DNA from 2 places in the Janthinobacterium sp. SUN211 genome. Region 1 is predicted to be linked to the other one. Evidence: predicted binding sites of a transcription regulator. Region 1 holds the regulator's gene; the other holds the start of a gene.

Region 1 (7,111 bases):
CTTCACTGAAACGCACTCGACTGAAAATCACGCATGGGCTTGTTCTCGAAACTGTTTAAAAACAAGCAAGAATCCTCTGGCGAAGACAGCGGCTTTTATGTCCCTGGCGAAGCACAGTCGCCGACCCGCAAACGCGCCGCCAACACCTCCGGTGGCGGCGGATCGCGCCGTGGCGGCAAGGAAGCGCCGGATCCGGTCTTGCCTGAAAAAAAGCGCGCACGCCGCCGCCTGGTCGGGGCCATCGCCCTGGCCCTGGGCGTGGCTGTCGGCTTGCCGATGCTGCTCGATTCCGAGCCGAAGGCGCCGTTCAACGATATCGCCATCGATATTCCGTCGAAGGAAAAGGCCGTAGCGCCTGCACCGGCACCCGTGCCGGCCGTTCCGGCCCGGGCCGCATCGAATGGCCTGGACCAGTCCGAGGAAATCGTCGACGCGCCCCTGCCGCCTGCGGCCAAGCCGACGCAGGCACCGGCACCCGTGCTGGCCGCCGTCCAGCCTGCGCCGGTCAAGCCAGCCTACGTGGAACCGAAACCCGAGCCCAAGCCGGTCAAGGTGGAACCAAAACCGGAACCGAAGCACGAAACCAAGCCGGAACCCAAGGCCGAGCCGAAACACGAGTCCAAGCCTGAACCCAAGCATGAAGTAAAACCGGAAGCCAAGCCCGAGACTAAGCCTGCCAAGCCGGCGCAATCGGCCGACGATGCCGCGCGCGCGCTGGCCATCCTGGAAGGCAAGCCGCAGGACAAGCCACAAGAGAAAGCGCACGACGCCGGCAGCGGCAAGTTCGTGGTGCAGGTGGCGGCGCTGGCGACGCAGGACAAGGTTGACGAATTGCAGGACAAGCTGCGCGAAGCGGGCATCAAGTCATACACGCAGAAAGTCTCCAGCCCGGCGGGCGAACGTATCCGCGTGCGCGTGGGACCGTTCGGCAGCCGCGAAGACGCCGAAAAGACCCGCGCCAAGCTGCAAAAGCTGGGCCTGGGCGGCAGCCTGGTACCGGCGTGATGTTGCAAGGCTGAACGGGCGTGACGATCTTCGATTACCTGGTGCTGTTCGTGCTGGTGACGTCCGTGCTGATCAGCATGATGCGCGGCCTGGTCAAGGAAATACTGTCACTGGTCAGCTGGGTCGTGGCTTTTGTCATTGCCAATGCCTATGGCGCCACCCTGGCGAAATTCCTGCCGGAAGCCGTGCCGGGCGAAGCCATCCGTTTGTTGCTGGCTTTCGTGGTGCTGTTCATCGGTGTGCGTATTTTGATGGGATTGCTGTCCATGACGGTCGACGCGCTGGTCAAGGTGACGGGCCTGAGCCTGGCCGACCGCACCCTGGGCAGCCTGTTCGGCGTGGCGCGGGGCCTTGTGATCGTGCTGACCGCCGTCATCTTGTGTGGCATGACGTCCATACCGCAGCAGCCATTCTGGAAAAACGCGCAGCTCAGCCCGCTCGCGGAGCAGGGCGCGCGCGCCATCAAGCCTTATCTGCCTGCCGCTTACGCGCAGCATGTGAAATTTTGAATTTTTTTAAAATCAGTAGCACAGTTTAGGAGCACACCATGTGTGGCATCGTCGGCGTCGTTTCCCATCAACCTGTCAATCAATTGCTCTATGATGCATTGTTGCTCCTGCAACATCGCGGTCAGGACGCGGCAGGGATTGCGACCAATCACAGCAGTATGTTTTCCATGCACAAGGCCAATGGCCTCGTGCGTGACGTCTTCCGTACGCGCAACATGCGTTCGCTGCAAGGCACGACGGGCATCGGCCATTGCCGCTACCCGACGGCCGGTTCGTCGAGCGAAGAGGAAGCACAGCCGTTCTATGTGAATGCGCCGTTCGGCATCACCCTGGCGCACAACGGCAACCTGACCAACTGGGAACAGTTGAAGCTGGAAATGTTCAAGAACGACCGCCGCCACATCAACACCGATTCCGATTCGGAAGTGCTGCTCAACGTGCTGGCGCATGAAATCCAGGAAGCGACGACGGGCCTGAACCTGGACCCGGAAGCCATCTTCAAGGCTGTCACCGTGCTGAACCGCCGGGTCAAGGGCGGCTACGCTGCCGTGGCCCAAATCGCCGGCGTGGGCTTGCTGGCCTTCCGCGACCCGCACGGCATCCGTCCGCTGTGCCTGGGCATCAATGAAACGGAGCAGGGTCCCGAATACCTGATCGCTTCCGAATCCGTGGCCCTGGAAGGCATGGGCTTCCGCTTCGTGCGCGATATCGGTCCCGGCGAAGCCGTCTTCATCGATGCTGACAAGCAATTGCACAGCGCCCAGTGCGCCGACAATGCCAGCCTGAACCCGTGCGTATTCGAATTCGTCTACCTGGCCCGTCCCGATTCCGTCATCGACGGCGCCTCCGTGTACGCCACGCGCCTGAAAATGGGCGAATACCTGGCCGAAAAGATCCGCGCCGAATTGCCTGGCGTACATATCGACGTGGTCATGCCGATTCCCGATTCCTCGCGTCCGGCCGCCATCCAGCTGGCCATGGCGCTGAACATCGAATACCGCGAAGGCTTCATCAAGAACCGCTACATCGGCCGCACCTTCATCATGCCGGGCCAGGCGGCGCGCAAGAAGTCCGTGCGCCAGAAGCTCAACGCGATTCCGTCCGAATTCAAGGATAAAGTGGTGCTGCTGGTCGACGATTCCATCGTGCGCGGCACCACCAGCCGTGAAATCGTGCAGATGGCGCGCGAAGCGGGCGCGACGAAGGTCATCTTCGCTTCGGCCGCGCCACCGGTGATTTACCCGAACGTGTACGGCATCGACATGCCGACGCGCGACGAACTGATCGCCTACGGCCGCACGACGGAAGAAGTGTGCCGTGAAATCACGGCCGATTACCTCGTGTACCAGGATATCGGCGCGCTGAAACAGGCTATCGCCGACGTCAACCCGGCTCTGACCAACTTCGAGGCTTCGTGCTTCGATGGCGTGTACGTGACGGGCGACGTATCGCAGGAATACCTGGACCGCCTGGAATATGCGCGTCACCATCCGAAGGCGGCAGCGCCCGAAGATACGCCGCGTTCCCAGCTGAACCTGAACCTGGCGACAACAGAAGCATAAGTAAGCTGCCCGGCCGATGCCGGGCATTTTTTTCTCCGCGATCATGAACGATAAAAAAAACTACGGCTTTACCACCACCATCCTGCATAACGACCGCCGCAAGGGCATCGAACATGGCTCCCTGCACAAGCCCGTGCACACTTCCGTTGCCTTTGGTTACGCCGATGCGCGCCAGCTCGCTTCCGTGTTCCAGGGCAAGGAACCGGGTTTCCGCTATGGCCGCCAGGGCAATCCGACCGTTTCCGCGCTGGAAGACAAGGTCAACAAGATGGAAGACGGCGTGGCGACCCTGTGCTTCGCCACCGGCATGGGCGCCATCGGTGCCGTGGTGCAATCCTTGCTGCGCGCGGGCGACCATGTCGTGTCGTCGGCCTTTTTGTTTGGCAACACCAACAGCCTGTGGCAAACGGTGACGGGGCAGGGCATCGCCGTGTCGTTCGTCGACGCCACCGATGTGGCCAATGTGGCGGCCGCAATCACGCCGGCCACGCGGATTGTTTTCGTGGAAACTATTGCCAATCCGCGCACGCAGATCGCCGACCTGAAGAAGATCGGTGACTTGTGCCGCGAGAAGGGCATCCTGTACATCGTCGACAATACGATGACGACGCCATACCTGTTCCGTCCCAAAGCCGTGGGCGCGGGCCTGGTGGTCAATGCCTTGACGAAATCCATCGGCGGCCACGGCAATGCGCTAGGCGGCAGCTTGACGGACACGGGCGTGTTCGACTGGACGCAGTATCCGAACATTTTCGAGAATTACAAGAAGGCGGCGCCCGCACAGTGGGGCATCGCGCAAATCCGCGCCAAGGCCTTGCGCGACTTCGGCGCGTCCCTGGGGCCGGAAGCGGCGCACCATATCGCCGTCGGCGCGGAAACCATGGCCTTGCGCATGGACCGCACCTGTTCGAACGCCCTGGCGCTGGCCACCATGCTGCAGGCGGACCCGAGAGTGGCGGCCGTGCATTACCCGGGCCTGGCGTCGCACCCGCAGCACGCGCTGGCGACGGACTTGTTCCGCAGCTATGGCTCGCTGTTCAGCTTTGAATTAAAGGACGGCATCGACTGCTTCGATTTCCTCAATCGTCTCAATCTTGCCATTCCCGCCAGCAACCTCGGCGACACGCGCACCCTCGTCATTCCCGTCGCCCACACGATTTTCTACGAAATGGGTGCCGAGCGGCGCGCCAGCATGGGCATCGCCGAGTCGCTGATCCGCGTCTCCGTCGGCATCGAGGATGAGGCCGATTTGCTGGACGACTTCAAAAACGCGCTGGACGCCTAAACAGCCGCGCAGCATATAAAAAGGGCCGCAACAGTCATGCTGTTGCGGCCCTTTTTACATGCGGTGGTTCAATGCCAGCTGCGCATCAAGCCGACAGCCAGCCCTTCCAGGGCAAACTCATCTTCCGGCGACACGGTAATCACCTTGAAGTCCGGGTTTTCCGGCAGCAATTCGATGACGGAACCCGTCTTCTTGTAGCGCTTGACTGTGACTTCGTCGCCGATGCGGGCCACGACGATCTGGCCATTCTTGGCGCTGTCGACCTTCTTGACGGCCAATAAGTCGCCATCCATGATGCCGGCGTCGCGCATGGACCAGCCGCGCACCTTCAGCAGGAAGTCGGGCTTGGCCGAAAACAGGGCCGGGTCCACGTTGTAGCTCGCTTCCAGGTTTTCCTGCGCCAGGATGGGCGAACCTGCTGCTACCCGGCCGATCAGGGGCAGCGACATCAGCAGCGCTGCCGGCACCTTCGATGGCAGCGCTTCGGCGGCGGCGCCGATCAGGCGGATGCCGCGCGAGGTGCCGGGTGAAATCTCGATCGCGCCCTTGCGGGCCAGGGCCTGCAAATGCTCTTCGGCCGCGTTGGCCGATTTGAAACCCAGTTCATTGGCGATTTCGGCACGGGTGGGAGGGAAGCCCGTGTTTTCAATCGCGTCCTTGATCAGGTTCAGGATTTGTTCTTGTCGTGCTGTCAGCTTGATCATGAGCGGTGGGTGCATACTAAAATGCTGTCTATATGAACAGTCTGTATTTTTGTACAGTATCGCCCACTATGCAAGGGGATTTCCGTGTTTTAGGCGAATTTCGCAAGAAATACTTGTCCACGGGCGGAAAGCACGGTGGCGCGCGGGCTTTTCGGGCCCATGTGGAAGGAATGATTGAAACGTTTGCAAAAGGCGGTTATAATCTTCGGCTGACCTTCCCACACCCGTCTTGACGCCGGGGTGGGCGATTATCAATCCGACCTGAAGGAGTTTGCATGCGTCATTATGAAATAGTCTTTATCGTCCATCCGGACCAAAGCGAGCAAGTGCCCGCGATGATCGAACGCTACAAAGCCAGCGTAACCACCCGCGGCGGTTCGGTTCACCGCGTGGAAGATTGGGGCCGCCGTCAAATGGCTTACTCGATCCAAAAGCTGCCTAAAGCACACTACATCTGCCTGAACATCGAATGCGACAACGAGACCCTGGTCGAGTTGGAAACAGCATTCAAATTCAATGATGCCGTGTTGCGTCACCTGACCGTTAAAATGAAGAAAGCTGAAACAGCTCCTTCGCCGATGATGAAATCGGTACAACGCGAAGACGCGGCCAAAAGCCACCGCACCGAAGCACCAGCAGCCGCTCCAGCCGCAGCAGCAGCTTAATTCTTGACCAGGATCGTGCGCTGAACCAGCTACAAGTAACCGCCATCATTGCCGAGCGCGAAATATTGCGCTATACCCCGGCAGGGTTGCCGATTGTGAATGCAGTATTGCAACACAGTTCGCAGCAGATGGAAGCAGGGATTGCCCGTTTGACCGAGTTTGATGTTGCCGCGCTAGCCGCTGGCGAAATCTCAGGCCGGTTCAGTCAGGCAAACTTGGGCGGGGTGTATCAGTTCACGGGTTTCCTGGCCAGGAAGAGCCGCAACAGCAAGAGTTTGGTGTTTCACATCATTGATTTTAGTGCAGTCAATTCTGACTAGCGCATTTTAGATACAGGAGCCTGACATGGCATTCGGTAAAAAGTTCGACAAAAATAAGCTCAAGCTTAAAGAAAAACGCAAACAGCAAAACCCGTTGTTCAAACGCAAGAAGTTCTGCCGCTTCACCGCAGCTCACGTTGAGCAAGTCGACTACAAAGACGTCGACACGCTGAAAGACTTCGTCCAAGAAAACGGCAAGATCATGCCAGCACGCCTGACCGGTACCAAAGCGCACTACCAGCGCCAAGTTGACACCGCAATCAAGCGCGCTCGCTTCCTCGCGCTGCTGCCATACACCGATCTGCACCACGCTTAATCGGTCAGATATTCCTGGAGAAGAACTATGCAAATCATTCTGTTAGAAAAAGTTGTTAACGTCGGTAACCTCGGCGAAGTCGTCAAAGTCAAAGACGGTTACGCACGTAACTTCCTGATCCCGCAACGCCTGGCACGTCGTGCTACGGCAACCGCTGTGGCTGAATTCGAAGTCAAGCGCGCCGAACTGGAAAAAGCTGCTGCCGCTAAACTGGCCGCATCGCAAGCCCAGGGCGAAAAACTGAGCGGCCTGACCGTTCAAGTTGCTCAAAAAGCTGGTGTTGATGGCCGTCTGTTCGGTTCCGTCACCAACTTCGACATCGCTGAAGCGCTGACCAAGCAAGGTTTTGCTGTTGAAAAAGCACAAATCCGCATGCCTACCGGCCCGCTGAAGATCGTTGGCGAGCACAACGTTTCGGTTGCTCTGCATACCGACGTGGTTGTGGAAGTTGTTATCGCTGTCGTTCCAGACGCGAACGCGTAATCGTCTGCGGGCCTGGCCCGCAAGCGTTGCCGCACTATGAAAAGCCGGGTTCGCCCGGCTTTTTTGTGGCCTTTTTTTCGCTCAATTTCAGCCCTTTATTTTTGCCAGCACGCCGAAGCGGGTATAATTCGCGCCATGAACGCCCCCTCTGATCCGCAACTGGATTCCCTCCGTATTCCGCCGCATTCGATCGAAGCAGAACAATCCGTTATCGGTGGTCTGCTGCGCGACAATGCCGCATATGACCGCATCGCCGACTTCA
Region 2 (7,111 bases), on a different contig from region 1:
GCAATAGAAGGTCTGGGCACGGTAGGCCAGCGGCATGGCGACGCTGTCGACGTCATCGAGGCGGATGGCGCCGCGCGCGGGCAGCAGGGCGCCGCCCGCCAGCTTCAGCAGGGTCGTCTTGCCGGCGCCGTTCGCGCCGCGCAGCCAGGTGACGCCGGGGCCGAATTGCTGGTTGTAGCCCTGGAAGACGCTGTGCGTGGGGAAGTGAAAATCGAGGTGCTCGAGGTGCAGCACGGGAGTAGGCTGGTTCAATTCCATAATTCGCTTCCGATGGCGCTCAAGGCAAGGATGGAGAAAACGACGAGGGCGACGCGCCCGCGCGGCGTCAGGCGGGGCAGGCCGACGATGGCCAGCAGGGCCGCGCTGGCGGTGAGGGCATAGACGCCGGTCACGCGCCGCTGCAGGGCGGCTGGATCGATGCAATACAGCAAGATGCCAGCGCCCAGCAGCACGGCAAAGGCGGGGAGCAGGCTGGCGGCGCAGGCCAGGCGCGTCAAAGTCGTGCTGGCCAGGGGCCAGGCATCCAATGCAGGGCGCAGCACGGCGATCTGCTCGCGCACGGCCTTGTCGCCCCGGTCCGTCACGATGACCAGGCTGGCGCTGGCCAGCAAACCGAGCAGCGGAGCGGGCACGAGCGGTGCGCGCAGCAGCCAGGCCAGCATGCTGGCGCCAGCCGTGGCCAGCAGCACGCTTTGCTGCAGGCCGATCACGTTTTCATTGCGCCAGAACGGCAGCCAGAACAGCTGGCGCCACAGAAACATCGTGCGCCAGCGGGGCCGTTGCGGCACATAGGCCGTCATCGTGGGTGGGCGCGCCCTGTGTGCGGGCCGCGGCGCGCGCAGGCGTTGCGCCACGATGCGCGCCGTCAGCAGCCACGCCAGCAGCCAGACGGCGAGGGTGGCGGCCATGCCGGGCGCGGCAACGGGGCGCAGCCAGGGCGGCGACTGCAGCAGCCAGATGGTAGCCGAGACGGCATAGGCGAGGCCCAGCGGCAGCATCAGCAGGCCGGCCACGGCGATGTCGGCTTGCCAGCGCAGGTGGCGCGGCAAGGGCAGTTGGCGCAGCCACGCGGCGGTGGCGGCAGGCAACAATCGCTTGCGCAGCAGCCAGGCGGGCAGGCACGTGAGCAGCACTTGCGCCGCCAGCAAGCCCAGGGCCGCTGGCCAGGGCAGATTCATGGCGAGAAATCCGGGCAGGGCGATGACGCTGAGCAGGCCCAGCAGGACGGGACCGGCCAGGAACACGAGAATTTCCATGGAACTGGCCAGGCTGGCGGCAAATTGCAGCAAAGCATGATGGGCCAGGCGCAAGCGCAGGGCGAGGTAGGGGGAAAAGCTGCGGGGCAGGCGCATCAGGCAGGAGCGGCGGAGTCGGCAAGAGCGCTGATTCTAGTGCATTTGCGCTCCCACAATGGGAAAAGCCCTTCGGTTCCAGGAACCAAAGGGCTTTTCTTTTATTGGCGGAGCGGACGGGACTCGAACCCGCGACCCCCGACGTGACAGGCCGGTATTCTAACCAACTGAACTACCACTCCAAGCTCGTATGATCTGTGTTGCTGATCCATGAAGCACTGGATAATTTTCTGTTTGGTGGTGGGTGCTGAGAGGCTCGAACTCCCGACCTACGCCTTGTAAGGGCGCCGCTCTACCAACTGAGCTAAGCACCCGCATACCCAGAAAACTATCCCGACGTTTGTCACCACGTCTGGAAGAGGCACTATTATAGGGGGCGCTATCGTGCTTGTGCAACTATTCTTGAGGGGGAATGGCAGTTTTTTTGCTGAAAAGCGCAAAAATGTTCAGGCGAGAGGGGATGGACGTGTTTTTGGCTTCTGAAATGGGAAAAGCCCTTCGGTTCCAGGAACCAAAGGGCTTTTCTTTTATTGGCGGAGCGGACGGGACTCGAACCCGCGACCCCCGACGTGACAGGCCGGTATTCTAACCAACTGAACTACCACTCCAAGCTCGTATGATCTGTATTGCTGATCCATGAAGCACTGGACAGTTTTCTGATTTGGTGGGTGCTGAGAGGCTCGAACTCCCGACCTACGCCTTGTAAGGGCGCCGCTCTACCAACTGAGCTAAGCACCCGTTGCTTGTCTCAGAAAACCATCCCGACGTTTGTCACCACGTCTGGAAGAGGCGCTATTATAGGACGGGTAAAATCCTTCTGCAAGCGCTTTTTTCACTTTACTCTGTAATGCCCCATTGCGACAGCATCCACGCCATATTGAACGCGTTTTCGGCGATGGCGTTATAGCGGCCCGACGCGCCGCCGTGGCCGGCACCCATATTCGTTTTCAGCAGCAGGGGATTGCTGTCCGTTTTATAGGCGCGCAGCTTGGCCACATATTTTGCCGGTTCCCAGTACATGACCTGGCTGTCGTTCAGGCCCGTCGTCACCAGCATGGCGGGATAGTTCTTGCGCGCAATGTTGTCGTACGGCGAGTAGCTGAGCATGTAGTCGTACGCGGCCTTCTGGTTCGGGTCGCCCCATTCCAGGTACTCGCCCGTGGTCAGGGGCAGGCTGGCGTCCATCATGGTGTTCATCACGTCGACAAACGGTACGGCCGCGTGCACGGCGTGGAACAGGTCGGGGCGCATGTTGACGACGGCGCCCATCAGCAAGCCGCCCGCGCTGCCGCCCTGGATGATGAGGCGGTTCGGGCTGGTCCATTTTTCGCGCACCAGGTAGTCGGCGCTGTCGATGAAGTCATTGAAGGTGTTTTTCTTCTTCATCAGCATGCCGTCTTCATGCCAGGCTTCGCCCATGTCGGTGCCGCCGCGGATATGCGCCTGCGCATAGATGACGCCCCGTTCCAGCAGGCTGATGCGGCTGATGGAAAAAGTGGCTTCCGTGGAAATGCCGTAGGAGCCGTACGAGTACAGCAGCAGCGGCGCTGAACCGTCGAGCTTGACGCCTTTCTTGTAGACGACCCACAGCGGCACTTGCACGCCATCGCGCGCCTTCACCCACAAGCGCTGCGTGGTGTAGCGGCTGCTGTCGAAGCCGCCGACGATTTCCTGCTGCTTCAGCACCGTGCGCTTGCCGTCCTGCATGCTGACGTCGATGACGGTGGGCGGCGTGACGGGCGACTGGTAGGACATGCGAAATTGCGTGGCGGAAAACTCCGGCGTGCCGGCCGCCGTGGCCAGGTAGACGGGGTCGTCGAACTGCACCGCCTTCCAGTTCTTTTGCGCAAAATCAAAGATGCGGGCGCGGTTCAGGGCGCGTGTCTTTTCCATCACCACCAGGTAGCCCTGGAAGACGTCGATGGACTGGATCACGGCATCCTTGTTGTGCGGCACGACCGGCTTCCAGTGCTTCGGCTGCGGCGCGGAGAATGGCGCGCTGACGACACGGAAATTCTTCGCCCCCTTGTTGGTCAGAATATACAGCTGGCCGTCGCGGTGCTCGATGCCGTAGCGGTGGCCTTTTTCACGTTTCAGCACGGATTGGAACGTGCCTTGCGGCTTGCTCGTTGGCAGCAGCAGCACTTCGCTCGTGTCCGTGCTGCCCGAGGTGAGCACGAAGAATTGCTTGTCGCGCGTGCGGTCCACATGGATGGCGAACTGCTCCACCGGCTCGTGGTAGACCTGTTGCGGTGCACCGCCCAGGGCCAGGCGGAACAAGCGGTCCGAGCGTTTGGTGGTGGCGTCTTCCTGCGCCAGCATCAGGGTGGCGTTATCCGCCGCCCAGGCCAGCGATGTCACGCGCGGCATGCTGTCGCCCAGCAACTTGCCCGTTTTCAAATCCTTGACGTGCAGCTCGTACTGGCGGAAACCCGTCGTGTCGGTGGTGTAGGCCAGCAACTGTTCATTCGGGCTGATGCTAAATGCGCGCACGGCAAAGAATTTGTGGCCTTCGGCCAATTGATTTTGGTCCAGCAAGATTTCCTCGACCGCCTGCGCATCATAGGCGCCGCTGGCGCCGACGGGGCGGCGGCAGTGAATCGGGTATTGCTTGCCCGCTTCCACACGCGTGTAATAGTAGAAATTGCCCTGGCGCGCAGGCACGGACAAGTCCACTTCCTGCATGCGTCCCTTGACTTCTGCATATACCTTGTCGGCCAGCGGCTGGATCGGCGCCGTGACGGCGGCCGTGTAGGCATTTTCCGCATTCAGGTAGTCGATCACCGCAGGATCGGCTTTCTTTTGCAGCCAGCGGTAGTCGTCCGTGACGACCGTGCCGTGGCGCGTTTCCTGCCAGGCCGTCTTGGCGGCGACGGGGGCGACGGCCGTGGCGATGGTGGCGGTGGCGTCGGCGGCCAGCGCGGATGGCGCCAGCGTGGACAGTAGCAGGGCCGGCAGGATGGATGACCAGACGGACCGGCGACGCAAGGCATGATGTGCTGTAGACAAGGCAACTCCTTTGAATAGTTGTGTCAGGATTGTAATCTTGCTATTGAGAAAAGCAACCGCTGATCGTCGCCATCGGGTCCCGTGCGTTTCAACTTGCATCCGCGGTCATTTCCGGTAATACTGTATGCATGCACAGTATCTTGCCGCAATGAAGGCAAGCCGATCCGCCGCGAGGTGTTTTTTGATTTCATCTGCCCCCACACTTGCCGAAGCACCCGCCGCGCGCCGCTGGATCGCCCACCTGGACATGGACGCCTTCTTTGCCTCCGTGGAACTGTTGAAATATCCGGAATTGCGCGGCGAAGCCGTCGTCATCGGCGGCGGGCGCCTGCAGCAGCCCGTGCTGCAGATTGACGGCACGCGGCAATTTGCGCGCATGCGCGATTATGTGGGGCGCGGCGTCGTCACCACGTCGACCTATGCGGCGCGCGCGTTTGGCGTGTTTTCCGCCATGGGCATCATGAAGGCGGCGAAACTGGCGCCCGACAGCATCCTGCTGCCGGCCGATTTCGAGGCCTACCGCGAGTATTCGGCCCGCTTCAAGCAAGCCGTGGCCCAGTTGTGCCCCATCATCCAGAACGTGGGCATCGATGAAATCTATGTCGACCTGACGGAACACGGCGCGCAGGCGCCGGCCATGGCGGCGCGCCTGAAGGCGGCCGTGTTCGAGGCGACGGGCCTGTCGTGCTCGATTGGCCTGGCGCCTAACAAATTGCTGGCGAAAATCTGTTCCGACCTGGAAAAACCCGACGGACTCACCATTTTGTCGCCCGAGGATATCGCCACGCGTGTGTGGCCCTTGCCGGCGAAAAAGATCAACGGCATCGGGCCGAAGGCGACGGCCAAGCTGGAAGCCCTGGGCATCATCACCGTCGGCGAGCTGGCGCAAGCCGACCTGGCCATGCTGCGCACGCAGTTTGGCGACCTGTACACGGGCTGGCTGCGCCAGGCGGCGATGGGCATTGACGAGCGGCCCGTGCAGACGAGCCGGGAAACCAAGTCCGTCAGCCGCGAAACGACGTTCGAGCGCGACTTGCAGGTGGTGCGCGACCGCGCCACGCTGTCGGAAAAGCTGGAAAGCCTGTGCACGCGCGTGGCGGGCGACTTGGATAAACAGTCGCTGGCGGGGCGCACGGTGGGTATCAAGCTGCGTTTCGAGGATTTCAGCACCGTCACGCGCGACATCACCTTGCCCAGCGCCACGGCGGACGCTGCCGCCATCCTGCGGGCCAGCCGCGATTGCTTGCGGCGCGTGCCATTTGAAAAGAAAATCCGCCTGCTGGGCGTGCGTATCTCGACCTTGTCCGATCCGGCCATCGCGATGCGGCAGGCGCCGGCCCAGGCGGAGCTGTTTCCCGCCCTGTAGCGGTATTCCCCACGCATCAACAACACCGCGCCAGTCCGCGCTTTTGACGGCATTCCCGTGTTGAAAGTGTAGAATGGCGTTCCCCTGGCACTACTGAAACAAACGGAAGACAAAAACTATGTGGTTCAAGAATCTTCAGATTTACCGCCTGCCCGCACCATGGGCTTATACGCCAGAACAACTGGAAGAGGCCTTGTCCTCGAACAAATTTACGCCGGCGACCAGCATGGATCTGATGCGCCAGGGCTGGGATACGCCACGCCCGAACGGCGGCCTGGTCCACGTGGTCAACAAGCAGATGCTGATCTTGCTGGGTACGGAAAAGAAACTGTTGCCAGCGACCGTCATCAACCAGGTGGCCAAGGCCCGCGCCGCCGAGATGGAAGAAGCGCAAGGCTTTGCACCAGGCAAGAAAGCCATGAAGGAATTGAAGGAACGCGTGGCCGACGAGCTGTTGCCGCGCGCCTTCAGCATCCGCAGCAATGTCTGGACGTGGATCGATCCCGTCAATGGCTGGCTGGTGATCGATGCCGCCAGCCCGGCGAAAGCCGATGAAGTCATCAAGCTGCTGCTCAAGGCCGTGGACAAGCTGCCGCTGGAAAGCCTGCGCGTGCAGCGCTCGCCCGTGGCGGTGATGACGGAATGGCTGCAGGCGGACGATGCGCCTGCCGGCTTCACGGTCGACATGGATACGGAATTGCGCGCCACGGGCGAGAGCAAGGCCACCGTGCGCTACGTGCGCCACACCCTGGAAGCGGACGACGTGCGCCGCCACATCGCGGCCGGCAAGCAGTGCACGCGCCTGGCCATGACGTGGAACGACAAGATTTCGTTCGTGCTGACGGAATCGCTGGCCATCAAGAGCGTCAAGCCGCTGGACGTGATCAAGGAAACGGAATCGAGCACGAAGAACGACGAAGAGCGTTTCGACGGCGACGTGATGCTGATGACGGGCGAGTTGAGCAAGCTGATGGCCGACGTGGTCGAAGCCCTGGGCGGCGAAGCGACTGCATAAGCGCAGTCATGCCGGTACGAAAAAGGAGCTGCGGCTCCTTTTTTTTCGTCCTTCGCCTGGCATGACGGGCTTTGGACGAAAAAAAAGGGCCTTGCGTTTGCAAGGCCCTCGGTCGGCTCAGCCTAGGTTGACGAGGTCAACTTAGAACTTGTACTGGGCCGTGAAGTAGAACGAACGCATCATTGGATCTGCGTAGCGTGGATCGTAGCCAACCTGGTGACCACGCGAGCTGCGCAGCGACAGCGGCGGTTCACGATCGAACAGGTTTTTGATACCTGCGCGCAAGGTCACTGCTTTGCTGTACGCATAGCGGCCCTGGAAGTCAACCGTCGTGTACGAAGGCACGTGCAGACGGATATTTTCCTTTGC

What was found. Region 1 encodes LexA, which represses DNA repair genes until DNA is damaged. Its sites were predicted from a motif close to ACTGTATNNNNATACAGT; they were not measured.
Region 2: dinB (DNA polymerase IV) is a predicted target of LexA. The motif match lies at 4,481-4,498, and genes of this name have one in related genera.

What each region holds. Positions count from the first base shown of each region.
Region 1 is NZ_JAPWIC010000002.1:674,936-682,046, forward strand. Features, by position in the region: gene folC (bifunctional tetrahydrofolate synthase/dihydrofolate synthase) at 1-9, shown strand, start outside; gene O3301_RS08795 (SPOR domain-containing protein) at 34-1,005, shown strand; gene O3301_RS08800 (CvpA family protein) at 1,026-1,514, shown strand; gene purF (amidophosphoribosyltransferase) at 1,553-3,076, shown strand; gene O3301_RS08810 (cystathionine gamma-synthase family protein) at 3,120-4,361, shown strand; gene lexA (transcriptional repressor LexA) at 4,430-5,065, opposite strand; gene rpsF (30S ribosomal protein S6) at 5,341-5,730, shown strand; gene priB (primosomal replication protein N) at 5,751-6,050, shown strand; gene rpsR (30S ribosomal protein S18) at 6,076-6,366, shown strand; gene rplI (50S ribosomal protein L9) at 6,394-6,849, shown strand; gene O3301_RS08840 (replicative DNA helicase) at 6,985-7,111, shown strand, end outside.
Region 2 is NZ_JAPWIC010000008.1:141,432-148,542, reverse strand. Features, by position in the region: gene O3301_RS23645 (ATP-binding cassette domain-containing protein) at 1-258, opposite strand, end outside; gene O3301_RS23640 (hypothetical protein) at 249-1,352, opposite strand; tRNA gene O3301_RS23635 (tRNA-Asp) at 1,458-1,534, opposite strand; tRNA gene O3301_RS23630 (tRNA-Val) at 1,591-1,666, opposite strand; tRNA gene O3301_RS23625 (tRNA-Asp) at 1,884-1,960, opposite strand; tRNA gene O3301_RS23620 (tRNA-Val) at 2,015-2,090, opposite strand; gene O3301_RS23615 (S9 family peptidase) at 2,190-4,361, opposite strand; gene dinB (DNA polymerase IV) at 4,543-5,727, shown strand; gene O3301_RS23605 (recombination-associated protein RdgC) at 5,846-6,742, shown strand; gene O3301_RS23600 (TonB-dependent receptor) at 6,884-7,111, opposite strand, start outside.